Regions from separate parts of the Halobacillus sp. AWH4_228 genome, predicted to be linked through region 3. Evidence: riboswitches for the same ligand, from Rfam matches in the RefSeq annotation. Region 3 holds a riboswitch; each other region holds the start of a gene.
The links. Region 3 has a riboswitch for S-adenosylmethionine ahead of ACXADP_RS09100 (homocysteine S-methyltransferase family protein). Riboswitches for the same ligand answer to the same signal wherever they lie in the genome.
Positions count from the first base shown of each region.

Region 1 (8,165 bases), 500 kb from region 3:
CCTATGCCCGTGACGATTCCAGAATTGGTGTGATTGTTCTTGCCGGAGCCGGTGATGATGCATTTTGTGCCGGAGGTGACCAGAAAGTACGTGGGCACGGTGGATATGTCGGCAACGACCAGATCCCACGCTTGAACGTCCTGGATCTTCAACGTTTGATCCGTGTTATTCCTAAACCGGTCGTAGCTATGGTTTCCGGTTATGCTATTGGTGGAGGTCACGTCCTACATATTGTCTGTGACCTGACGATTGCTGCTGATAATGCGATCTTCGGCCAGACTGGACCGAAAGTCGGCAGCTTTGACGCCGGTTACGGCGCTGGTCTTCTTGCGCGTATCGTCGGCCATAAGAAAGCCCGTGAAATCTGGTACCTGTGCCGTCAATACAGTGCAAAAGAAGCGGAAGACATGGGACTTGTCAACACGGTCGTTCCTTTGGAGGAGCTTGAAGCAGAAACGGTTCAATGGTGCCGTGAAATGCTGGATAAATCCCCGACAGCTCTGCGTTTTTTGAAGGCTTCCTTCAACGCAGATACAGATGGTCTTGCCGGTCTGCAGCAAATGGGTGGAGACGCAACACTTCTTTACTACACAACCGATGAAGCAAAAGAAGGCCGCGACGCCTTTAAGGAAAAGAGAAAACCTGATTTCGATCAGTTCCCTCGTTTCCCTTAATACGTGGACATCATAAACGAAGGGGCATTCCAAAGAAGGGAATGCCCCTTTTCCAATGAACGAAAGGAGAGAACGATATGGGGGAAAAGATTCCTCACTGGCTGGATAAACAAGCCTTTTTAAATCCGGAAAAAACAGCACTGGAAACACCAGAAGGAGACGTTTGGACATTTTCTGAACTTCAGGAAAGAAGCCGGCAGACGGCCCATTACTTGAAACGTATGGGAGTGGAGGAAGGTGATCATATTGCTTTTCTTTCAGGAAACGATATTCATTTTCCTGTGTTCATCCATGCGGTCAGTTATATAGGAGCTGTCGTCGTCTTGTTGAATACAAGGCTGACAGCCCCTGAAATCTCTTATCAGCTTCAGGATGCCGATGTCTCCCGAATGTTTTTTGCAGCCTCTTTAAGAGAGAAAGCACACCAAGCTGTTGAACAAACAGGGGTGAAGGCTGTGGAGTGCAGGAATGAACCTTCCGGGAGCAGGGAGGAAGGGGAATTGAAAAAAGAGATTGATTTTGATGCTCCCTATACGATGATGTACACATCCGGAACGACAGGAAATCCAAAAGCCGTGATTCACACCTATGGCAACCATTGGTATAGTGCGGCTGCTTCCGCTTTCAACCTTGGTTTGACGCCTGATGATAAGTGGCTCACCTGCCTGCCGCTTTTTCACGTCGGCGGTTTTTCTGTATTGATCAAGAGTGTGGTTTACGGAATGTCCGTGTACCTTATGGCTAAATTCGATCAAGAGCAGGTCCATGAAGCTGTGATGAATAAGGGCGTGACCCATGCGTCTGTCGTTACGGTGATGCTCCAGCATCTTGTGAAACGGGCGGGTTCATCCGGCTATCCGGATACGTTCCGCTGCATGCTGCTCGGAGGCGGCCCCGTTCCGAACGTGCTGTTAAAGAACTGCTCTCAAAAGGGAATCCCTGTTTTCCAGACCTATGGGATGACGGAAACCTCCTCACAAATTGCGACATTGAGCCCTGCTTCCGCTTTTGATAAAGCGGGATCTGCAGGAAAAGCATTGAGCCTTGCCGAGCTGTGGATCGACAGTCCGGTTCCCGGGGAGATTGGAGAAATCATTGTCCAAGGTCCGATGGTTTCGAAAGGCTATTATAACCGCCCTGCACGGCAGGAACCTTATATTCATACCGGGGATCTTGGGTATCAGGATGAGGACGGCTTTTTATATGTCGTCGACCGTGTGAAGGATATGATTATTTCCGGCGGTGAAAACGTGTACCCTGCTGAAATAGAAAGCGTGCTTACAGAAATCCCTGGTATTAAAGAGGCCGGCGTTACGGGGCGTCCGGACGATCGCTGGGGGGAAGTGCCGGCAGCTTTCCTTGTGGCGGAGGATGAGACGATCAGGGATGAGGACATCTACCGTTATGTCCATGAAAGGCTGGCGAAATATAAGCAGCCGGCTGATATATACTGGGTTCAGGAGCTGCCGCGAAACGCCTCCAACAAGTTACTGAGAAGGGAATTGTTTTCCCTGACAGAGGGCGGGGACCGATGAAAATCGAGAAAATCATCCTCAAAAAAATTGAGCTGAAGATGAAACATCCCTTCCGTACGAAAAGGGGAAGTCTAACGTCACGTCCGCTTATTATCGTTGAAGCTCACGATCGCTCAGGCTTGACCGGATATGGAGAGGTGACGGCATTTCCAGAGCCTTTTTATACGTATGAAACGACAGCCACGGCATGGCATGTCCTCGAGGGTTTTCTTATCCCTTTGTTGGCGGGAAACGCCCTTTCCCACCCAGCGCAGTTTCAGGAAATCGCAGCTTCCGTGCAGGGCCACCCGATGGCCAAAGCAGGATTGGAAGGCGCTGTCTGGGATCTTTATGCCAAACAGAAGGAAACAAGCCTTGCCTCTTTGATCGGTGGAACGAGGAAGATGGTACAGGCGGGAGCTGTCCTTAGTCTGAGTGACCACCTTGAGCAGGATATTGCTGAACTGCAGATGGAGGGCTATGAAAGGTATAAGCTTAAAATCATCAAAGGGAAGGAACGGGAAATGATTGAATCGGTTCGGGCTGCTTCTCCGGATCTGCCCATTATGATCGACGGGAACGGGCAGTATGATGAAGCGGATATGGAGAATTTGACCGCTTTGGATCGTTATGGCCTGCTGATGATAGAGCAGCCTTTCCGTTCCGGCGATTTTTATCTGCACCAGCAGCTACAGAAACAGATGCAGACACCGATCTGCCTGGATGAATCGGTGACCTCATTTCAAGATGCTGTACAGGCGGTTGAATTGGGAAGCTGCCGGATTATCAATGTGAAAATCAGCCGTGTAGGAGGATTGGCGGCCGCCAAAGAAATCCATGATTTCTGTGCCGCATCCGGAGTACCGGTGTGGTGCGGGGGTATGGTGGAATCAGGGATATCCAAAGCCCATAACCTTGCCCTTGCCTCTCTGCCTAATTTCACCATACCGGGAGACTTGTCCGGGTCGACGCGTTATTTTGAAGCTGATATTGTAAAGCCTCCCTTGAAAGTGCAGAAAGGCGCCTTACCTGTGCCTCAAGGTCATGGGATCGGCATAGAAGTCGATGAGGAAAAGCTGGCAGAGGCAACACAGCTGTCTTCCACCCATCTCCTTTCCTAAATGGACTCATAACCTTTCCCTTCATGGTTCACACTAAGGGAAAGGAGGGTGAAGATGGAACGAGATCAGTATTACATTAACATCGGTACGCGGGAGATTTCAGTAAATCATGATGCTAATAATGATGATTTTATTATCTACGCCACCCCTGAAGAAGTGACGGCTCTGCGTGAAGTGTTTGATGAGATTGCCCAGGCAGACGGCCGGTCCTTTTACAGGGCTCATATTCCATTTATGCCTTACCATCAGGATCAGGATAACGATGATACCGATGAGGATATGCATAAGGCTTTCCAGCAGATCTATGATCTGGGTGATGAAATGACGAAGAAGCATATTGAGGAAATGGGCGTATTGAAAAATTGAGAGAAGGGCCGCTTCCCCTTTTGAAGCGGTTCTTTCGTACATAATCGGGGGATTTTGTGTCGGTACGGACCGGAAATCCTACAAGTAGAGAGGGACTGGTTTGTATTTGCGGCTGCTTATGGTACGATTTAAACAGGAAAGCGAACGTATAACAAGGATTAAAGGCAGTTGAAGAGACATGAAAACTTTTTATGATTTTTATCAAAATCCTGTCCGGTTATCCTTCGAGGATCACCCTTTTTCTGAAGAGCCGAAACATGTGTGGATCATCTGCCGCTTTCGTGATCAGTGGCTGTTAACCCGGCACAAAGACAGAGGGCTCGAATTCCCTGGTGGGAAAGTAGAAGAAGGGGAGACGGCGGAACAGGCAGCAGTAAGAGAAGTGAAAGAAGAAACAGGAGCCGATATTGATGATCTGACTTATCTTGGGCAGTATCATGTCGATGGAAAAGGCGGAACTGTCATCAAGAATGTCTATTTTGCTACAATATCTGAGCTGGCTGATCAGGATCATTATTTTGAAACGCATGGTCCTGTCCTTTTCCGGCATCTGCCGGGAAACTTGAAAAATAACGACCGGTTCAGCTTCATGATGAAGGATGAGGTTCTGCCGGAATGTTTAAAGCGTCTGGAACACCGCTAAACAGAAAAAATCCGCCGTTTGGATAACGGCGGATTTTTTTCTGTTTAGTTTGTGTGGTGGGTCGGGCCGGCCTGTTTGATTTTATCACTGGCATACGTGAACTTTTTGAAGTTGGCATGAAACTTTTCAGCAAGTTCTTTGGCACTTTCATCATAAGCGGCAGGATTGTTCCACGTTTTTCTCGGGAATAAGACTTCGTCCGGTACTCCCGGGCAGTGGGTCGGGATGTGAAGGCCGAACACAGGGTCTTTATAAGTTTCGGCAGAACTCAGTTCACCTTCCAGAGCGGCATGGATCATGGAACGCGTGTAACTCAGTTTGATACGCTCGCCTTCTCCGTAGGCTCCCCCTGACCAGCCTGTATTGACAAGGAAGACGTCCGTATTGAACTGGTCTATTTTCTCTCCGAGCATTTCAGCATATGCTGATGGAGCAAGCGGAAGGAAAGGGGAGCCGAAGCAGGCGGAGAAAGTCGCTTCCGGCTTGGTAATCCCTCTCTCTGTTCCAGCCAGTTTACTCGTATAGCCGCTTAGAAAATGGTACATCGCCTGTTCTTTTGTTAAACGGCTGATTGGTGGGAGGACTCCCGTGGCATCAGCTGTCAAGAAAATGATGGCATTTGGGTGGCCGGCAATACTTGGCTGGACTGTATTATCAATGTGATCCAGTGGGTAGGCGGCCCGTGTATTTTCCGTCAGGCTCGTATCGTCATAATCCGGCGCGTGCGAATCCGGCTGAAGGACGACGTTTTCCAAAACCGAGCCGAAATGAATGGCATCATAGATCTGCGGTTCTTTTTCTTTGGACAGGTTGATGCACTTCGCATAGCATCCCCCTTCAATGTTAAAGACACCGTAGGGGGACCAGGCGTGCTCATCGTCCCCGATCAGGCGGCGCTGAGGATCAGCGGACAGAGTCGTTTTTCCTGTGCCCGACAGACCGAAGAACAGAGCAACGTCGCCTTCTTTGCCGATGTTGGCCGAGCAGTGCATCGGAAGGACGTTCTTTTCCGGAAGCAGGTAGTTCATGACGGAGAAGATGGACTTCTTGATTTCCCCTGCGTATTCTGTTCCTCCGATGAGGACAACGCGGTGTTTAAACGAAACCATGATGAACGCTTCGGAATTCGTACCATCCACGTCAGGATCTGCTTTGAAGGTTGGAGCAGATATGACAGTGAACTCTGTGTCATGCTCCTCCAATTCGGATGCCTCCGGCCGGATGAACATTTGGCGGGCGAATAAGTTGTGCCAGGCGAATTCTGTAAGAACCTGCATAGGAAGGCGGTAGCGCTCATCCGCTCCTGCAAAACCTTTGAAGACGAATAACTCCCTGCGGTCTTTCAAATAATCGAGCACTTTATGGTATAATTTCACAAACGTATCATCGTCAATAGGCTGGTTCACAGCACCCCATTCGACTTTATCTTCGGTTACGTCGTCACGGACAATGAATTTGTCCTTTGGTGAGCGTCCCGTATAGGTACCTGTCGTAGCCTGAACGGCCCCTTTTTCCGTTAGTGTACCTTCATTGCGGTATAAAATCTTTTCCACTAAATGTGGAACAGATAATTGGTGGTGGACATGGTCCTGGGAAAGTAGAAGATTAAGTTCTGACAGTTGGTTTATTGTACTCATATGCATCGTCCCGCCTTTGCAGTTTAATAATGTGAGATTAGTATAACACATTTATTTTAATCGTCCATACTATTCAGTGGATTGTGGGAAAGTTTTCAACACTGCCATATTTCATGGCTGTTATTATCCTATGATGGTTTGAACAGAACGTTTATCCAGGTTGAATCTGGATGGAAGGGGTGCGTCGAAACCCGATGAATCCAATTGACATTAAACACGCTTTTCGATACGATAGCTGAGAACGGAAACTCTCTTATCCAGAGTTGGTGGAGGGACAGGCCCTTTGAAACCCAGCAACCGTCCGCAGGGACATGGTGCTAACCTGAAGCAAGGAGTCAGCTCCTTGGACGATAAGAGCGAAAGGAAGCAGCCCCTTTCCTCGGTATAGGAAGGGTTTTTTCTTTTTATAAGAAGGAAATGTCCATGACCAGGCCTTGCCGCCTGTTTATTATTTCTGACTGAGAACGTGCACGAAAATGTTTTCGGATCCAGGATGACACTATGAAATGAACTTATGTTTTTCTACACATACTGGTAAAGAGTTCCGTCTAATACTTTGTACTTACAGAAGGAGGAGTTTTTAGAATGCCAGCGAACCGCCGGTTATTCACATCAGAATCCGTGACAGAAGGTCATCCGGACAAAATCTGTGACGCTATTTCTGATGCTATTTTAGATGAAATTTTAAAAAACGACCCGAATGCAAGGGTGGCATGTGAGACAACAGTAACTACGGGACTTGTCCTGGTTTCCGGTGAAATCAGTACGAATACCTATGTTGATATTCCATCGATCGTGCGCCAGACGATTAAAGATATTGGATATACACGAGCAAAATACGGCTTTGATGCAGATACATGTGCCGTTTTGACGGCTATTGATGAGCAGTCCCCGGATATCGCAGGGGGAGTGGATGTTGCGCTTGAATCCCGTGAAGGGAAAATGAGCGATGATGAAATAGAAGCCATCGGTGCCGGTGACCAGGGACTGATGTTCGGCTTTGCCAACAATGAAACGCCCGAATTGATGCCGCTGCCTATTTCTCTTGCCCACAAACTTTCCAAGCGTCTTTCTGATGTCCGCAAAGACGGAACACTCGATTACCTTCGTCCTGACGGCAAGACGCAGGTAACGATTGAATATGATGAAAATGATCAGCCGGTCCGCGTGGATACGATTGTTATTTCGACGCAGCACGCTGAAGAAGTCACGCTCGAACAGATCCAGAAGGATTTGAAAGAGCAGGTGATCGGGCCCGTTGTACCGGAAGGCTATATTGATGATGAAACCAAATACTTTATCAATCCGACCGGGCGTTTTGTAATCGGAGGTCCTCAAGGGGACGCCGGTTTAACAGGACGTAAGATCATCGTAGATACGTACGGTGGATATGCGCGTCACGGTGGTGGTGCCTTCAGTGGGAAGGATGCGACCAAAGTGGACCGTTCTGCTGCATACGCGGCTCGTTATGTTGCGAAAAACATCGTAGCTGCAGGTCTTGCGGATACAGTGGAAGTCCAGCTCGCCTATGCAATCGGGGTGGCCCAGCCGGTTTCCATTTCCATCAATACCAGCGGGTCCGGCAAAGTGTCGGAAGAAAAGCTGGTGGACGCTGTGCGTGACTTGTTTGACCTCCGTCCTGCTGGAATCATTAAAATGCTCGATCTTCGTAAACCTATTTACCGTGATACGTCTGCCTACGGCCATTTTGGACGGACAGATGTTGAGTTTCCATGGGAACGTACGGATAAAGCGGAAGAGCTCAGCGGTCGTTTTCAATAAAAAAAAGCTGTTTCCTTGTTGGAGGAAACAGCTTTTTTTATTTTCACGAGTTGCACTAACGGCAGAGTACGCATTGATTTGATACGGCTATCCACTTCCCTCTGTATGTCTTCTGATCATGCAGGCATCGAGCTGAAAAGCATTTCAGCCCCGAAGGTTCTTATAGTACTGCCCTTTTGCGACATACGATTTCCGGATCCGGTCCATTTCCTTGTAATCCTCTTCTGTTAAGGAACGGATCACCTTGGCCGGCCGTCCGAAGGCCAGTGTATCCGGAGGGATTTCTTTTCCGGGCGGAACAAGGCTTCCTGCTCCGATAAAGGCCCGCTCCCCTATGACAGCGCCATCCAGAATCATGGATCCCATGCCGATCAAAGCGTCCTGTTTAATGTGTGCAGAATGCAGGGTAACCTGGTGCCCGACCGTAA
Region 1 covers NZ_JBSWTE010000001.1:1,314,221-1,322,385, forward strand. The annotation lists gene menB (1,4-dihydroxy-2-naphthoyl-CoA synthase) at 1-674, shown strand, start outside; gene ACXADP_RS06505 (o-succinylbenzoate--CoA ligase) at 752-2,209, shown strand; gene menC (o-succinylbenzoate synthase) at 2,206-3,309, shown strand; gene ACXADP_RS06515 (hydrolase) at 3,364-3,675, shown strand; gene ytkD (RNA deprotection pyrophosphohydrolase) at 3,854-4,318, shown strand; gene pckA (phosphoenolpyruvate carboxykinase (ATP)) at 4,363-5,955, opposite strand; SAM riboswitch class I at 6,206-6,312, shown strand; gene metK (methionine adenosyltransferase) at 6,541-7,737, shown strand; gene ACXADP_RS06535 (gamma carbonic anhydrase) at 7,882-8,165, opposite strand, start outside.
Region 1: it holds a riboswitch for S-adenosylmethionine, as region 3 does, so the genes downstream of both, metK (methionine adenosyltransferase) here and ACXADP_RS09100 (homocysteine S-methyltransferase family protein) in region 3, are expected to answer to the same signal.

Region 2 (8,165 bases), 100 kb from region 3:
ATCCTGACACGCTGCTTTATGGGCTTGATGCTAAATTTTACGAACCAGTTATTCCAACCAACAGGAATTTTGAAACGGACGTCCCGGGACTTTTTCTGGTCGGAGACTGCTCATCCGTCACTCATTCCTTGTCCCAGGCAGCGGCTAGTGGGATTTATGTCGGAGAGGTAATAGGAGGGTAAAGGAAACGACCGTTTTCCTTAGCCTTTAGAAAAAAACATATCTTTTCCTGGATCATACCTTCTCATCTGGATGTTCGCGTCCGGCTGACGGGTGGATGCCTGCCGCGGTCCCGGCCTGTGCTGACTTGGGCAGGAAATATAAATCGTTGTATGGAGTAGCTTCACTTGGGTATGCTCTTCCATACCAGGCAACAAGAAGATTGAAAATGGTTAACCGCATCAGCGGTTAACCATTTTCAATCTGGGTCATCGCTTCCTCCACTTGAGCGGCATCCATGACGTTCATTAATCGGATGGATTCCCCCGGTTTTACAGCATGCTCCGCTGTTATGGAGATGGCTTCTGCCTTGTTGGTCAAGTTGAAGTCATCGAGGGTTACCGGCAGGTTCATCTCCTGGTAATAAGGGGTGAGTGCTTCAATTTCATCAAAGCGGCCTTCCAGAGCAAGCTGGACGAGAATACCATAAGCCACTTTTTCTCCGTGAAGGAAAGCGTGGGTTTCCGGTACTTTGGTCAAGCCGTTATGGATTGAATGGGCTCCGGCGATTCTTCCATAACTATCCCCGTATCCACCGACCATACCGCCAGCCATAATAATGGTTTCCACAACTCTCATGAAGGCAGGTATGACGGCTTGCTGACGAACGGCTTCCACAGCTTCTGTACCATCTTGTATGAGAACATCCCTGCATAATCCGGCCGCGTGCAGCGCAATGTCTACGGAAATCGGTTTGGAGGCGAGAGACCTCGTGAGAACATCCGCTTCATACCATTTGGCGAGCGTATCGCCGATGCCGGCCCTGAGATAAGGTTCCGGGGCACGAACGAGCAGATCAGGCTCTACAAGCAGCATCCATGTACTACGTGGATAAATAATGTATTCCTCAAAATTCCCTTCATCATCGTAAAACACACTGAGCGGCGTCCAAGGTGCGCAGTTTGAGGCTAGTGTAGGAATGAGCACGACTGGAATATTCAATTGATCGGCACAGGCTTTTCCGAGATCAAGGACCTTTCCGCCTCCGATGCTGATCAAGACGTCACAGTCCCGCAGGGCTTCACTGAGACGCATGACCTCTTTATGGGAGCACTCCCCGTTATAGGCTTCCGATTGGACCGGCATCGTCAGCTTTGGAAAATAGGGCTGAGCAGCCTTCCACGACTGCTCACCGTGAATGATTCCTGCTTTTGCAAAGGCCTGGTTTTCCAACAATTCCGGTATATTCCTTAAAATTCCAGGCTCAGCTTTATAAATCGCAGGTGCTCCTTGTACAGTTACGTTTTTCATGGTTGATCACCTCTGGTAATGATATAGCCATCATTATCCAGATGACAGAATAATATGTCAATAACAAAACCGGGAGCAGGCCCCCCGGTTTTGCAGCTTAACGGTTTCGGAATTCCTGAAGAATGTTCAGACCTGTGGTGACGGCCTGACTCATGGCAGAGCCCCCGCCGTAAGCAGCTGATACACCCATCGTTTCATAAATTTCCTTGTCCGAACAATCTGCTTCGACGCACTGATCCATGTGATAGGCCATACTGGCTTCATCTCCATCTTTCACACTGATGGCAAGAGCCATTAAGTGCTTGGTACCTTTGCTGAGTTCTCCGTCTTCAAAGAACGAGCCGGTAAAGTGATTGTATTCTTTTGTGGCCTCCGGCAGGTGTTCGGTCAGGGTTTCAATGCCATTTCTATATTCTTTAAGCAGGTCTTCTCCTTGTTTGTTCATTCTTTCACTCTCCCTTTTCTTTGTTATTCCTTTTATTCCTTCCTCTTCCAGTCACTTAAACAACGTAATAGGCTTCCCGGCACATCCCTGTCCATTAATGAAATGTTGGGAAAATTGTTTACAAATGCAGAATGATGCGTTAAAGTTGTAAATCATAAACGAATAGCAACAACTAATTCTTATCAAGAGTGACTGAGGGAAAGGCCCGTAGACGTCACAGCAACCTTCCATGTGGAGTGGTGCTAAATCCGCCGGAATGATATTCCGGGAGATAAGAGTTTGGCTGATAGTTATGCGAAACTCTCTTCTTGATAAGGAAGAGAGTTTTTTTATTAGGTAAAGGAGGACGGTTATGATTTCCATCCAGGAGCTCAGTAAAATTTACACATCCAAGAAAAAACAGGTGATCGGGGTGGACAAGGTTTCTCTCGATATTCAGGAGGGGGAAATCTATGGAATCGTCGGATACAGTGGAGCTGGTAAGAGTACACTCCTCCGATGCATGAACATATTGGAACGCCCGACATCAGGAAAGGTTTATATCGATGGGATCGATCTGCTTTCTCTCTCCAAAAAGGACCTTAGAAAAGCACGACAGTCCATCGGCATGATTTTCCAGGGGTTCCACCTTGCTATGGGGAAAACGGTTTTGGAGAACGTGGCCTTTGCTTTGAAAGCGGCCGGTAAACCAAAACAGGAGCGCAATGATCGTGCCAGGCGTCTGCTGGAACTTGTAGGTCTTAGCGATAAAGCCGATCAGTACCCCGCTCAATTGAGTGGAGGGCAGAAGCAGCGGGTCAGTATTGCCCGGGCACTGGCCAACGATCCTAAAGTGCTGCTGTGCGATGAAGCAACTTCCGCACTCGATCCGAACACGACACAGTCGATCCTGAAACTATTAAAGAAAATCAACCGGGAGCTCGGACTAACCATTGTATTGATTACACACGAAATGGAAGTGGTGAAAGAAATCTGCGACCGTTGTGCGGTCATGGAAGAAGGAAAAGTGGTAGAACAGGGGGCGGCCTACGAAATTTTCGCCTCTCCTCAAAATGCTTTGACAAAGCGGTTTATTCGAACAGTGATCGATTTCCATGTTCCGGAAGAACTGCTGAAAAACAGCCGCGGCACCATTGTCCAGATGAAGTTTACCGGCGGACAGGCGGGAGATACGGTTGTGTCGGATCTGCTTCAGAACTATAAAATCAAGGGAAACATCCTTCATGGAAATGTGGATTATATACAGGAAAAAGCCCTCGGTACATTTGTTATGGAATTAACCGGTGACCCGCAGGAAGTCGGGAGAGCTGTGGAAAATCTGAAAACGATACTGGATGAAGTGGAGGTGCTGAATCATGATCGATCAGCTGATCAACCTGTGGCCCGAGCTGAATAAATCATTTATGGAAACATTGATCATGGTAGGGATCGGACTTGGCGTAGCCGTTATCGCCGGTCTGCCTCTGGGGTTGCTGCTATTTGTTACCGACCGTGACTTGTTTTTGGAAAACAAATGGATCAAAGGAGCTGTGGGCATTTTTGTAAACCTTGTCCGTTCCATTCCATTTATCATCCTGCTTGTGTTTTTATTCCCATTTACTAATTTTCTTTTAGGTACGACAACAGGACCGATTGCCGCCTCCGTTGCTTTATCGGCCGCAGCGATTCCTTTTTATGCAAGAATTGTAGAATCATCCGCCAGGGATATTGATAAAGGCGTCATAGAAGCGGCTATCGCATGTGGGGCTTCCCCATGGCTGATTATTAAAGATATCATTTTTCCTGAAATCAAGCCGGGCTTGATCAGTGGTTTAACGATAACAGCCATCAGCTTGATCGGGTATTCCGCAATGGCCGGCGCAATTGGCGGTGGAGGGATCGGCGACCTCGCCATCCGGTACGGGTATTACCGTTATGATAATTTCGTCATGTTTACAACGGTTATTGTGTTGATCGTCCTTGTTCAGGTAGTCCAGTACGCTGGGGATTTCCTGGCAAAAACAGTGAAAAAAAGTTAACCCAAGACGAAACGAAGTTCAGGAGGAAGATAAAATGAAAAAAATCGTAACCTTGTTTGCAGCTTTAACAATCATTACTTTTTTGTCTGCCTGTGGTGGCGGAGAAGAAAATGCAGATGCAGAAGAGAAGAAAACCATCCGCTTTGGAGCTACATCCGGTCCTTACAGTGATATGGTCACCGAAGCGATTGCTCCGCTGCTGGAGGAGAAAGGCTATGAAGTAACCAATAAAGAGTTTACGGATTATGTGCAGCCTAACAAAGCGTTAGCCAATGGAGATCTTGACGCCAACCTGTTCCAGCATAAAATTTATTTGGAGTCCTTTGCCGAAGAACACAATTTGGATCTGTCCGAGGTCATTGTTGTTCCAACAGCACCTATGGGTATTTATTCCAGTGAGTATCAGAATATCGATGGTGTTGAAACAGGCAGTACGATGGGGATTCCCAATGACCCGACGAACCTGGCCCGAGCGCTGATCATTCTTGAAGATGAAGGTCTGGTCACTTTGAAGGAAGATGTAGACCCTCTTCGTGCCTCTTTGAACGATATCGTAGAAAATCCAAAAGAAATCGAATTCGTTGAAGTAGAAGCCGGCCAGCTGCCACGACTGGTGGACAGCGAGGATCTATCCATGGTTCCTGGTAACTATGCGCTTGCTGCCGAGATGGATCTGCTGAGTGCTCTCGCCCTCGAAGATATGCCGGATGATTATAGAAACCGGGTAGCTGTCAAGACCGAAGATCTGGATGCCCAGTTTACGAAGGATATTAAGGAAGTTGTGGAATCGGAAGAGTTTGAGGAAATCATGGATGAAAAGTTTGAAGGCTTTGGTAAGCCACAATGGATGAAAGAAGAATAACATGTGAGCCGTCTTCTCTTGGAAGGCGGCTTTTTTGAATGGAGGTTTATGCAGGTGAAGAAAGAACGAAGGTATTTGACTGGGATGATCTGACGTGTCGGACAGAACTGGAGGAATTTATCAACCATCGGTCTTATGATGGAACTATAGCAGGCGCGTGATTTTTCCTGCTATTCTGAAACTTATCTCTGTGTGATACGTAAGAAGGGTCAGAAAGGACGAAGAAGGGGTGGAGAGCAAATGGAGGTTGTAATCAAAGTGGACCGATTGACCAAAAGCTTCGGAAAAGTGCAGGCTGTCAAAGGCGTCTCATTTTCCGTCAAAAAGGGAGAAATTTTTGGGATCATTGGACCCAATGGAGCGGGCAAGACAACGACGCTGGAAATGATTGAAGGAATTTTGAAGCCTGACAGTGGAACCATTGATGTGCTGGGACTTACGCCGAATAAGGAACTTCAACAATTGAATCAGCGGATTGGTGTTCAGTTTCAGGCGACATCCATTCAAAAGAAAATGAAAGTGAAAGAAGCCCTGGATTTATTTGCTGCTTTTTACCCAGGAAAAGTAATGAAACAACAGCTTGTGGAAATGCTGGGGCTGGAGGAGAAAATGAATGTCCGTTTCGAAGATTTGTCAGGAGGATGGAAGCAGAGGGTTACCCTGGCACTGGCGACCCTGCACCAGCCGGAAATCATTTTTCTTGATGAACCGAGTATGGGACTGGACCCCCACGCCAGAAGGGAAATGTGGACGTTGATCCGCCGGTTGAGAGAGAAGGGAAGCACTATCGTGTTGACAACCCATTATATGGAAGAGGCTGAACAGCTCTGTGACCGGGTGGCAATGATTTACAGTGGTGAACTGAAAGCAATGGACCGGCCCTCCGCTCTGCTTGAGCAGAGTGGTGCCATGCTGATCACATTTCAAAGCGATGATTTTCCTTATGTAAAGCTTCCATCTATGCCGGGGGTGGTCAAAGTTGAAAAAGAAGAAGATACGTTTAAAGTGTACAGTGACGATCTGCAGCTCACCAGTTATCATCTCTTCGCCTATGGTCATCAAGAGAATCTATCCTTAAATCATTTCCAATTTGCTAAAGGGACGTTGGAGGATCTTTTTGTCCAGTATTTGGAGAAGGAGGAAGCCAGATGAATGTCGTATGGAAGCTTGCACAGCTGGAAACGAAAATGTTTTTCCGCGACCGTCTCAGTGTATTCTGGACCTTTTTATTTCCAGTCGTCATGATCTGGCTGTTTGGATCCATGTTTGGAGACAATGCTGAAGGAAACTTTTCATTTGCTGCGTTATTTGTACCTTCCTGGATCGGAGTAAATATCGTGACCACTTCCTTTTTCACCTTGGGAACCGTTTTGGCCGGCTACAGGGAAACCGGAGTCCTGCGCAGATATCAATCCACCCCTTTACAGCCGTGGAAGATCCTGGCTGCTCACACAGTTCAAGGGACGGTGATTTTTCTTTGTTCTGCTCTGCTCCTTCTTGTATTTGGAATGTTGATGTATGACCTGGAACTTCCACTTTATATGGGAAGCACACTAGCTGCTCTTTTTCTAAGTATCGCTGCCTTTTTCCCTTTTGCTCTTTTTATTACATCATTGGCTAAAAATACACAGTCTGCGGCTGCGATCAGTTCATTGTTTTTGAATGTGATGATTTTCTTGTCAGGGGCTACTTTTCCCCTGGAAATGATGCCGGAAGTCCTCCAATATACAGCCAAAGTCCTTCCGCTTTATTATGTGATCGAACTTCTGCGTGGGACGTGGAACGAAGCACCCATTTTTGAATATGGATTCGAAGTGTTTGTATTGATCGGCATTGCCGTCGTTTCTACAGTATTAGCCGCGAGGTTTTTCCGTTGGAGTGATAAATAAGGAAGAGGCAGGTTACCAATGACTTAAACAGGCACTGATATCTTCCATCTGCATAGTGGTTGAAAGAGCTGTCTCAGCTGAGGATTATTCGCAGCGAAATGACATAATAAATCCCGTCCCGCGTGGAGGTGTCTCCAATACAGGACGGGTTTTACACCATTGAAAATTAGAATGGATTGGTAGCCCATTGAAGGGACTGTTTAATGAAGATTCTTGGATGAAGCTTCAATTGAGCCGTCATATACTCGGCAATATCCTCCGGCTGCATATATTTTTCCTTATCCTGCTCTTCCAAATGATCTCCAAAGACAAGCTCTGTAGCCACAAGACTCGGGTTCAGGGTGAAGACACGGATGTTGTTTCTGCGCACTTCCTGCATCAGCGCTTCCGTCATTCCCTGTATAGCGAATTTCGAGGCGCTGTAGGAAGTGGATCCTGCAGTTCCCTTTATACCATTGCTTGAAGAAACGTTGATGATATCCCCATGATTTTTCTCCATCATATCGGGGAGGACCGCCCTGGTCACATGGTAGGTACCGAATACATTGACTTCAAAGGTGCGTTTCCAATCTTCAGGATCGATATTCAGGAAATCCCCGTAAAGCCCCATGCCGGCATTGTTAATGAGGATATCGGCAGAGCCGATACGCTCTTTTAATTGTTCAACCGCCTGTTCTACGTCTGACTGCCGGGCAATATCTACAGAGACTGCAGCGGCTTGTACTCCATAAGCCCTTGCTTCGTCTGCTGTTTTGTTTAACTCTTCTTCTGTGCGGGCCATTAACCCGACGTGCACGCCCTCAGAGGCAAGCTTGAGAGCGGTGGCTTTTCCGATCCCGCGTCCGGCTCCTGTAATGTAGGCGGTTTTTCCCTTGATTTCCTGTCCCATTTTAATCATCCTCTCCAACATTCTCTCCTAAAGTGTAAACCGAAGAAGAAGAGGAATCAAAAAATGTTACTCCATGTTGAAGTTCTGTGTGCCAAAGTCCTTAATACGAACTTCTGCTTTCACATCAATATCCATCTGGGAGAAGATTTCATCCCACTCCTCTTTATGTTTATTCCAATAGTCCGGCTGATGGATACGTACCCACTGGGAAAGGTGGACAAAATCCGTTTTTAATTCTTTCTGCGCGATCTGAAGAATGGCATTGATCTTATCCTCGATATTTTTGTCCGCGGCTTCCTTGATTCCTTCTTCCCAACCCGTTTTAAAAACGTTGCGGTCAACGCCCCAGTCCTCGCCAAGGGATGTGGTCACCTTTACATCAACACTCATGGAAAGTTCCCCGTCAGAGAAGGAAACGTCAAATTTGGAATCCGCCCCCTTAATTTCCAGAACGACGGGTCCGTCTACGATATTTTTTTCGCTTAAATAAATGTATCCACCTTCCACATTGTTATGGAGGTAACGGACGCCTTCCATCTTTTCAAGTGGAATCCAGCCGATATATTGGGACGTTTTTCCTAAAATGACGCCG
Region 2 covers NZ_JBSWTE010000001.1:1,918,983-1,927,147, forward strand. The annotation lists gene ACXADP_RS09660 (NAD(FAD)-utilizing dehydrogenase) at 1-182, shown strand, start outside; gene ACXADP_RS09665 (iron-containing alcohol dehydrogenase family protein) at 409-1,470, opposite strand; gene ACXADP_RS09670 (carboxymuconolactone decarboxylase family protein) at 1,568-1,915, opposite strand; SAM riboswitch class I at 2,092-2,193, shown strand; gene ACXADP_RS09675 (methionine ABC transporter ATP-binding protein) at 2,268-3,311, shown strand; gene ACXADP_RS09680 (methionine ABC transporter permease) at 3,268-3,933, shown strand; gene ACXADP_RS09685 (MetQ/NlpA family ABC transporter substrate-binding protein) at 3,968-4,795, shown strand; gene ACXADP_RS09690 (ABC transporter ATP-binding protein) at 5,036-5,947, shown strand; gene ACXADP_RS09695 (ABC transporter permease) at 5,944-6,684, shown strand; gene ACXADP_RS09700 (3-ketoacyl-ACP reductase) at 6,851-7,573, opposite strand; gene ACXADP_RS09705 (Ger(x)C family spore germination protein) at 7,640-8,165, opposite strand, start outside.
Region 2: it holds a riboswitch for S-adenosylmethionine, as region 3 does, so the genes downstream of both, ACXADP_RS09675 (methionine ABC transporter ATP-binding protein) here and ACXADP_RS09100 (homocysteine S-methyltransferase family protein) in region 3, are expected to answer to the same signal.

Region 3 (8,165 bases):
AACTGCTCCAGACGACTTTCGAGTTTATAGGTGATAGCTTCTGCCGTCCATTTCAAATATTTTGTGTTGTTATCCACGGCATACTTTCCTGTACCATCACCAACAGCAATCTCTTCCGTTTCCATGCCCTCCAATGGAAGATCTCCCTCTTTCATCGTGGTCAATGTCATGGATTCTCCCGACTCACCATGAAAAATAAACACTAAAAGAGTATCTTTATCTTCCTTCGTTCCAGCTTTTATTTCGACACCATGCACCTCATAAGGCATCACTTGAGGGAATTGGGGCTGAAACGATTCATCAGAAGAACGGGTCTCCAGACTTGAATGGTCATACTCATATAATCCGTCCGATGTTTTTTCCACGGTATCAAAAGCATGCCTCAATGCCTGGCCCTCCGTAAAATAGATCCGAGTGATTTCCCCATCTTCATTTGTGTTTACTCTCCCACGAACATCAGCCGTTTCACCATTATCTACATTCACCTGGTAATCAAAAATATAATCTGTTGCTACGTCGCTTTGCTGGATGTCTTTATTTTCTACTTCCATCTTCACTTCACTGCTGTACGCTTGTTGGTGATACCTTGTAAGCAGATTCGTCTTCATCGCCTGATCCATATAATCCTCCGTTAAATAGGGTGCGAACTGCTCCGTATAATAGGCATGAACCTTTTCATAACTGCCTTCTTCATACAACTCCTTAACCTCTTCTCCCGGTCCTGTGAACAGCTGCGCGAGCACTTTCGATACATCATCTTTCGTTGTGGTATTTTCTTCATGGTCTAAAGAAGACTGGGAAGATGTGCATCCTGCAGTAAAAAAAAGAACAGCAAAGACAATGGAAACCTTTTTGATCATGAAACAACCTCCACCTCTCCTTCTTTCCTGACTCTACGAACACCAGGGGTATCCAGTTTCAAAATTTAGTAAATGATTCCTTATTTTAGAACATATCAAACGTTGTTGACGAAAAAAAGAAGCTGCGTTTAAGCAGCTTCCTTGTCTACTCTTGATTTTTTTGTTTCCCAAAATGGAAAATGCCGACCAATATACCCAGGGCCGTCATGCATAAAGCGAGAATAAGTCCGGCCCACGGACCGACCCCGGCAATGAATGGGACAGAAAGTGCGGTGACGAGGCCACCTCCTAAAAATGGTTCATAAACGAGCTGCTTATATCCGAAAGCTTCAAATGCCGGGGACTCGTTGTCCGGATCGACGATGCGCATCAATAGAAGGCCCGTGGCCGTCACCCCCATGGATTGACCAAAATCTCCGATCCCTCGTTCAAACCAGTAATTTGGAATGATCTTGGGAGCAAGGAAAATAAAGCTGAAGAGGTTCCATGAAATCCCGGCCACAGCCAAAATTAAGAAAGGCACAAGATAGTCCCCGATCACTTCCAGGGAAACCGTTGCGATGGCTGAGATAATTAACAAGTCCAGAGCCAGCCCCTGGATGCGGTTCACCATTCTCCGATCAATCAAATTGTATTTATCATTTTTGTTAAAGAAAATCTGAATGATAATGCCGCCGAACATAGCAACCGGAAACAATGGAATGTATGTCATGAAGCTTGATCCTGTCCAATTGGCAATCGTGATGCTTTCAAGTCCGATCAGCCCTTGTAAAATACCCCAGCCAATCAGAATGGCGACCATTATGATGGAGAGGTGGAAGGATAACGGCTCGATGGATTCAGGGCGGAGAGTCATTTTCCCGGCAGGTTCACGATTCTGATATTCCATAATGCCGCTCTTCCGCAGTTCAGAAAATCCATCAACATCCTTGATGACCTCGGTCTTGTTGTTCCGGACCGCCCAGTTAATCAAGATAATACCAAAGATGACCCCTGATAAAACACCCACAGTGGCCAGGCCGATCGCTAAATCGAAGGCTTCTGAAAAACCTAGCTCTTCAAATGTACTTGCCATTCCCGCCGCTGTACCGTGTCCTCCTTCAAAAGCCACTTCAATAAGAGCACCGGCCATCGCTGGAATATCGAAAAAGGGTGTTAAAATCAGCAGTACGACTAACAAGCCGATGACATACTGTCCCCACCCGACGGCCCAGCCAAAGGCAAGCTGAGGGCCGCCGTAGGTCCACACGTCTTTCAATTTAGGCATAGCCGCTCCCAAGAAGAGAGAAGCAAATACTACGTTAATCATTAACCCTGGAAGGGCTGACCAAACCTGGATAATCGTATCTGTCATAATGCCGTTCGTTAAGAAATGCCCTTCTGCCACAAATTGGGCTGCAATTTTCCCAAGCACCTGCGGACCTAATAATAAAGCTATAAAGCCGCCGATAATCGATGCCGGCAGAAAAAGATCCTGAAATATTTTCACTTTTACTCTGATAATCTTCCCGATGATAAGAAATACACCAATGTATAATAGCGCAAAACCTATTTGTTCCGGACTCATTATCCCATCACCCCGCTGTTTTTAAACTTCAATTCATGAATAACCTTTTCCCCCGATTCCCGCTGAAAAAAGAGTTTTAAACGCTTATGAAAAAAGAAAGACTTTTCAATCATTTCCTTTGAAAAGTCTTTCTTTCTTATACATCCTATCCTAGATCCCAACCGATCCCCTCTATGGAAATCATCCTCTTTCCTGAACCTGATGACAGGCACTGTTCCTGAACGAAATCGATGATTTTTTGGAGGTGTGGATTCTGAGGGGGTTGTGGCCTTATACGATTCATCAACAAAAGCCGAATTGAAAACGAAATGAACTTCGACCATGGGTAACTTCAGCAAAGAACGAGGTTTACGTTTCATCATCGAATGGGGAATGCTTTACCTACATGTATAATTCGGTCTGTATTATTCCGGCTGCCTTAGTAAAAATAATAGAAAACCCATCTGCTTCTCTATCTTTTCAGCGACTGTGATATTCATCTATACCATAGTTCATATCCTGTCATAGAATGTACTATCTTGATATTCAGGAGGTGTATGGTATGAATCATAAACCGTGTAAAAAGGATTCTCATCCCGATGTGGATGTAATCACCTGCAGCTGCTGTGTTACTGGACTAGCTAATCTCATCTCCAGCCGTTTCCGCTGCGGAGATACGATTGGCATCACTTTCTTCGTAGAAGAAGGAGCAGGCATTTTTGTCGGCAGGTATCGAGGACTGGAAGACTATGTTCTTGAAATCGATGATCTACTTGTACCTGGGACAACCAGTTTCATTCCACTATGTGATGTAGGGAGTGTCGAAAAAGGCCTTCCGCTGCAGGAGGAACCTATGCAGATCAGCAAGGTCACCAGGGTGACAGAGTAAACGTATAGATCGACCCTCTCATTGAACAAAGAAAAGGGAGCCACTTTTATCGTGCTCCCTTTTTTTTCGTGATGTAATCTGAAATCCCTTCACTCATCCTGATGCATTAGTGGCTCCAGTTCAGCTAGTAAGCGAGTGGTTTCATCCAACAGCTCTTGGTATTGCACAATGCCGGTGATCAATACGGCTGTGTAGACGCCTGTACCCAGTATAAATAAAACTCCCTTCCAAAAAGGATTCAGACTCGTATCCTTCTCTTTGATGCTGGATTTCAATCTTATAAGTTTAGATAGAGGGAAATAGAACAATAGCAGGACATAAGAAAGGAAGGCCGCATACATTTGTCTTAATTGTTTTTCATTCACCCAGAGATACGTCAGTTCTTCCGGCTTGTCCTCCAGCGACTTCCAGCTTATAACAGTTTGATGAACGGTGCTTCCTCTCCAATTATATTCTTCGACCCTCGTTGTCTGATCTCCCAACTCTTTGACGCCTACCCCAAAAGGAGCGGGAGTATCTCCGAATGATACGACATGATACACAATAAAGATAAGAATGATGAATAGAAAATGGATTGCTTTGTCCATGCTCTCCTCCTCTCCCACCTTGAGACAACACTTTCATCTTCTATTGAATCTATTTCTCTAAGGTTTCCATCAATATGTAAAAGTACCGGGGATCACCTGTGTTGAAGTACGTATACCACGCTTCCAGGGTTCTTTCCGAAAAAACGTCCAAGTGCTTAAGTATAAGATTCGCAAATAAAAGGGCTCCTGCAGAGCTGGCTGTTATAAGGTTCTGATCCGCTACGGCCTTTATGTCCTTGTAATACGCCTCCCCATCATAGTTCGGACGGACCATATAAAGATATTCAAGACTGTTGCTGTTATGGAAACGAATGTTTAACAAACCGGCTTCAGCAAGCATCGGTGTGGCCCCACAAATGGCAGCAACCGTCGCCCCACAGTCCAGAAGCTTCGCTGCTTTATGTATGATGGGTTGATGGATACATCGGTTCCACGTATCTGCTCCGGGCAGCAGCAAAACGGTCGAAGGAGAAAGGAGGATCTCATCCGTGGTTATATCAGGTGTAATCCTCATCCCTCCTTTTGTCGTAATTGTTTCTTTTCCTGCCCCTGCCACCTGAAGTGAAACATCTTCCCGTCTTCTTTTAAAGTACTGCCCCGAGTTCAACTCAGCGGTTACATAGCCAAGTTCCCAGTCTGCCAAGGTATCTAAAGCATAGACATAAACGTTCATTCTACCAACCTCCATTTTTTACGCACTTCCCACCACAATCCCTAAGACAGAAAAACCATTCCTGTTAAGACAGAACACATCGCCTGCTCCCCCATACAAAACCTTCTATAAGGGACTACGAAATGCCTTGTATAAAGTTTCATAATGAAGAGAACCCCTCCACCTATAAGTCTACGTTCATTTTCCCATTATCGTCGAAACGGCGCTGCCTTCTTAACTTCCGCTTTTAAATACCGGTGTATTTTTTCCGAAAATTCTATTGATTCTCACTATATTTTCCTGTAATGTATAACGCAAGCGAAAGGATACACGTTGATCAAACGGATCAGCTGCTTTAAAAATTACATACGAACTTATCCAGAGAGGTGTAGGGACTGGCCCTTTGATACCTCAGCAACCAGCCATTGGCACGGTGCTAAATCCAGAAGGCAGTTATACTGCCTTGAAGATAAGGAGTCTTAGATAAATGGAAGGCCCCTTATCAAAGGAGGTCTTTTTTTAATGGAAATATACACCACTTCTTCTGTTAAAAAGAGCTCCATCAGAATCTGTGAGTCAGCATATTCCTTTAGAAGGATGAGCTTTCTAATATATTTATTCAATACCAAATGGAAAGGTTGTTGTGAAATGAAACGATCATTAGAGCAGAGGTTACAGGATGGACCCGTCATTTGTGGAGAAGGTTACTTGTTTGAATTGGAGCGCCGCGGCTATTTACAAGCTGGATCCTTCGTACCGGAAGTAGCGCTGGATAACCCGGAGGCACTCAAACAGACTTATCGAGACTATATGCTTGCGGGCTCCGACGTTGTGTTAGCATTCACGTATAACGGTCACCGCGAAAAAATGAGAATTATTGGAAAAGAAGAATTACTGGAACCGCTCAACCGTCAGGCAATTCGTCTGGCTAAAGAGGTGGCTCAAGAGCATCCAGAGGAAGAAGCTCTTGTGGCTGGGAACGTTTCCAATACCAACCTGTTCAATCCGGATGATCCTGAAGCTGTTGAGAAAACAAGGAGCATGTTTGCAGAGATGATCGGCTGGTGTAAAGAGGAAGGTGTAGATTTCGTGAATGGTGAAACCTTCTACTACTATGAAGAAGCTCTGATTGCTCTTGAAGAAATTCAAAAGCAGGACCTCCCTGCTGTCATCACATTCGGTCTGATGGGGGAGAACGTCTTGCGGGATGGCTATGAAGTCGAAGAGGCCTGCCGCTTATTAGAAGAAAAAGGGGCGCTCGTTGTAGGAATGAACTGTTTCCGCGGTCCGGCAACGATGCAGCCGTACGTTGAGAAAATCCGTAAAACCGTGGACGGTTATGTTGGGGCCCTTCCAATCCCTTACCGGACAACGGAGGAGCATCCTACTTTCTTCAACCTGCCGGACGGTGGCTGTGCCTGCACGCTCCCAACGGAAACAACGTTCCCAACATCTCTCGACCCGCTCTATACGAACCGCTATGAACTGGCGGAATGGGCTAAGGAAGCTCACGGTATCGGTGTGAACTACCTGGGACTCTGCTGTGGAGCGTCTCCGGCTATGCTTCGTGAAGTAGTCGAAACTGTCGGACGCACAGCTGTAAACTCCACGTATTCACCAGATATGAAGAAACACTTCCTATTCGGCAGTGATGACACGCTGCAGGATCATATAACATCGTATAAAACAAAAGCCTAAGCAAAAAAAACGCCTGTCCTACTTGGACAGGCGGCTTTATTAAAACGAAAACGGCAGGGCTCACAATGCATTTGGATTCCCCTGGTTTTCTTCCCTTTTGTATAAGGTGCGTCCTTCCTTAATTGTTTCTTCAATCTGTATTTCTTTGATCTGCATGGGGTCTACTTGGAAGGGGCTCTGATCAAGGATGACCAAATCAGCTAGCTTCCCTGCATGAAGGCTTCCTTTTGTCTCTTCTTCTCCATATTGATAGGCGGCATGAATCGTAACGGCTTGAAGAGCTTCATACACGGTCGTACGCTGTTCTGCTCCAATCGTTACTCCTGTTCTCGTTTTTCTATTCACAGCACTCCAGATCGTTTGAAGCATGTTCGGCTTGATAACAGGAGCGTCCTGATGGAAATTGACAGGAAGACCTTTCTTTATGGCTGATTTAGCCGGACTGATCCGGTTTCCCCGCTCTTCACCGAGGTTTTTCAAGTGGACATCTCCCCAGTAATACGTATGATCAACAAACATAGAGGGGATCATTCCAATCTTCTTCATTTCATCCAGCTGATCATCACGGACGGTCTGGCAGTGAATCATGACCGGTCTGAGCACATCTTTCTCCGGATCTTCCGTTTCTTCTACAGAAGCTTTATAGCTTCTCAGCAGCTGATCGGCTGCTGCATCTCCATTGCAGTGAGTTAACAATTGAACATCGTCTTGAACCGCCTGTTTTGTAAACTGCTTCACCTGCTCATCGCTGTACCAGGCACTGCCTCTATACGTTTCCTCTCCTTCATAAGGTTCCGTAAGCCAGGCTGTTTTCCCCTGCGGAGAGCCATCTAAGAACATTTTGTATCCACCAAGCTTCAAGCGTTTATGGTATTGCTTCGCATAAAGAGGGTTGGATGCAAAGATCTCATTCGGATTGGTGTCCATAAGAGGGTAGGATACGACATCAATAAGCAGTCGGTCCTCTTCAGCTAAGGCTTTACACAACTCGACGAACTGCTGAGAGGCGGCTCCATCCTGCACAGTTGTTATCCCATTCTGTATATAAACGTTCTGTCCTTCTTCCACCATCTTCAAAGCATCCATTTCCATCCCTTGTTGCAGATACGGTTGAATTAATGAAAGACTTGTTTCCTCAAAATATCCGTTTGGTTCCATACTTTCTGCCATCCGGCCAATGGTTCCACCTTCGACTTCCTCCGTTTCGGAATCAACGCCTGCCATTTGCAGAAGAGCGTCGTTAGCACAACCCATGTGAGCGGAAGCGTGAAAAACAAAGAGAGGTCGATCTGTGACCTCGTTCAGGATATCCTTGGCAGGGTGGTGTCCCTCATCCAATATCGTGTGATCATAGCCAAACCCAATAATCACTCCGTCTTGTTCGTCTTCCTGCTGCTCTATGTATTGACGAAGCGTGCGCTTGACATCTTCAAAGTTTTCGCAGCCGCTCAGATCTGCCATCCGGGAAACCGGACCTACAAAAGAGATATGCCCGTGGGGGTCAATAAACGAAGGCATTAACGTTTTCCCTTTCAAGTCCACTTTTTCCACCTCTGATGGATGTGCTTCCTTCTCGATTTCCTGAAGTGCGCCCTTACGTTTAATCCATCCATCCTCGATTAAAATCGATTCGACAAACGTATTTTCCTCTTCCATAGTAAGAATATTTCCTCCGTAGTAAATCGTCTGCATGGTCATGTCTCCTCTTGTAATCGTCTAGGTCATGGGGGAAAGGTTCTAATGGTTTGATCTCCATTTTCCCCTTAAGTAATGAAGAGGATAGTATAACATGAGGAAAAAATGACCAAAAAGAGACTTTACACCGGGTTCCTTGCTCCTATTCTTTTAGGTCACCCTATTCATCCATCATGCACACATTTCTCCTTCCAAACCTCCCCTGTATGTTCATAATTCGTCTACTCTGCTCCGTTCC
Region 3 covers NZ_JBSWTE010000001.1:1,814,218-1,822,382, reverse strand. The annotation lists gene ACXADP_RS09130 (DUF4367 domain-containing protein) at 1-860, opposite strand, end outside; gene ACXADP_RS09125 (sodium/glutamate symporter) at 1,006-2,427, opposite strand; gene ACXADP_RS09120 (hypothetical protein) at 2,427-2,789, opposite strand; gene ACXADP_RS09115 (hypothetical protein) at 2,969-3,295, shown strand; gene ACXADP_RS09110 (hypothetical protein) at 3,385-3,882, opposite strand; gene ACXADP_RS09105 (DJ-1/PfpI family protein) at 3,932-4,555, opposite strand; SAM riboswitch class I at 4,906-5,010, shown strand; gene ACXADP_RS09100 (homocysteine S-methyltransferase family protein) at 5,183-6,232, shown strand; gene ACXADP_RS09095 (amidohydrolase) at 6,293-7,924, opposite strand.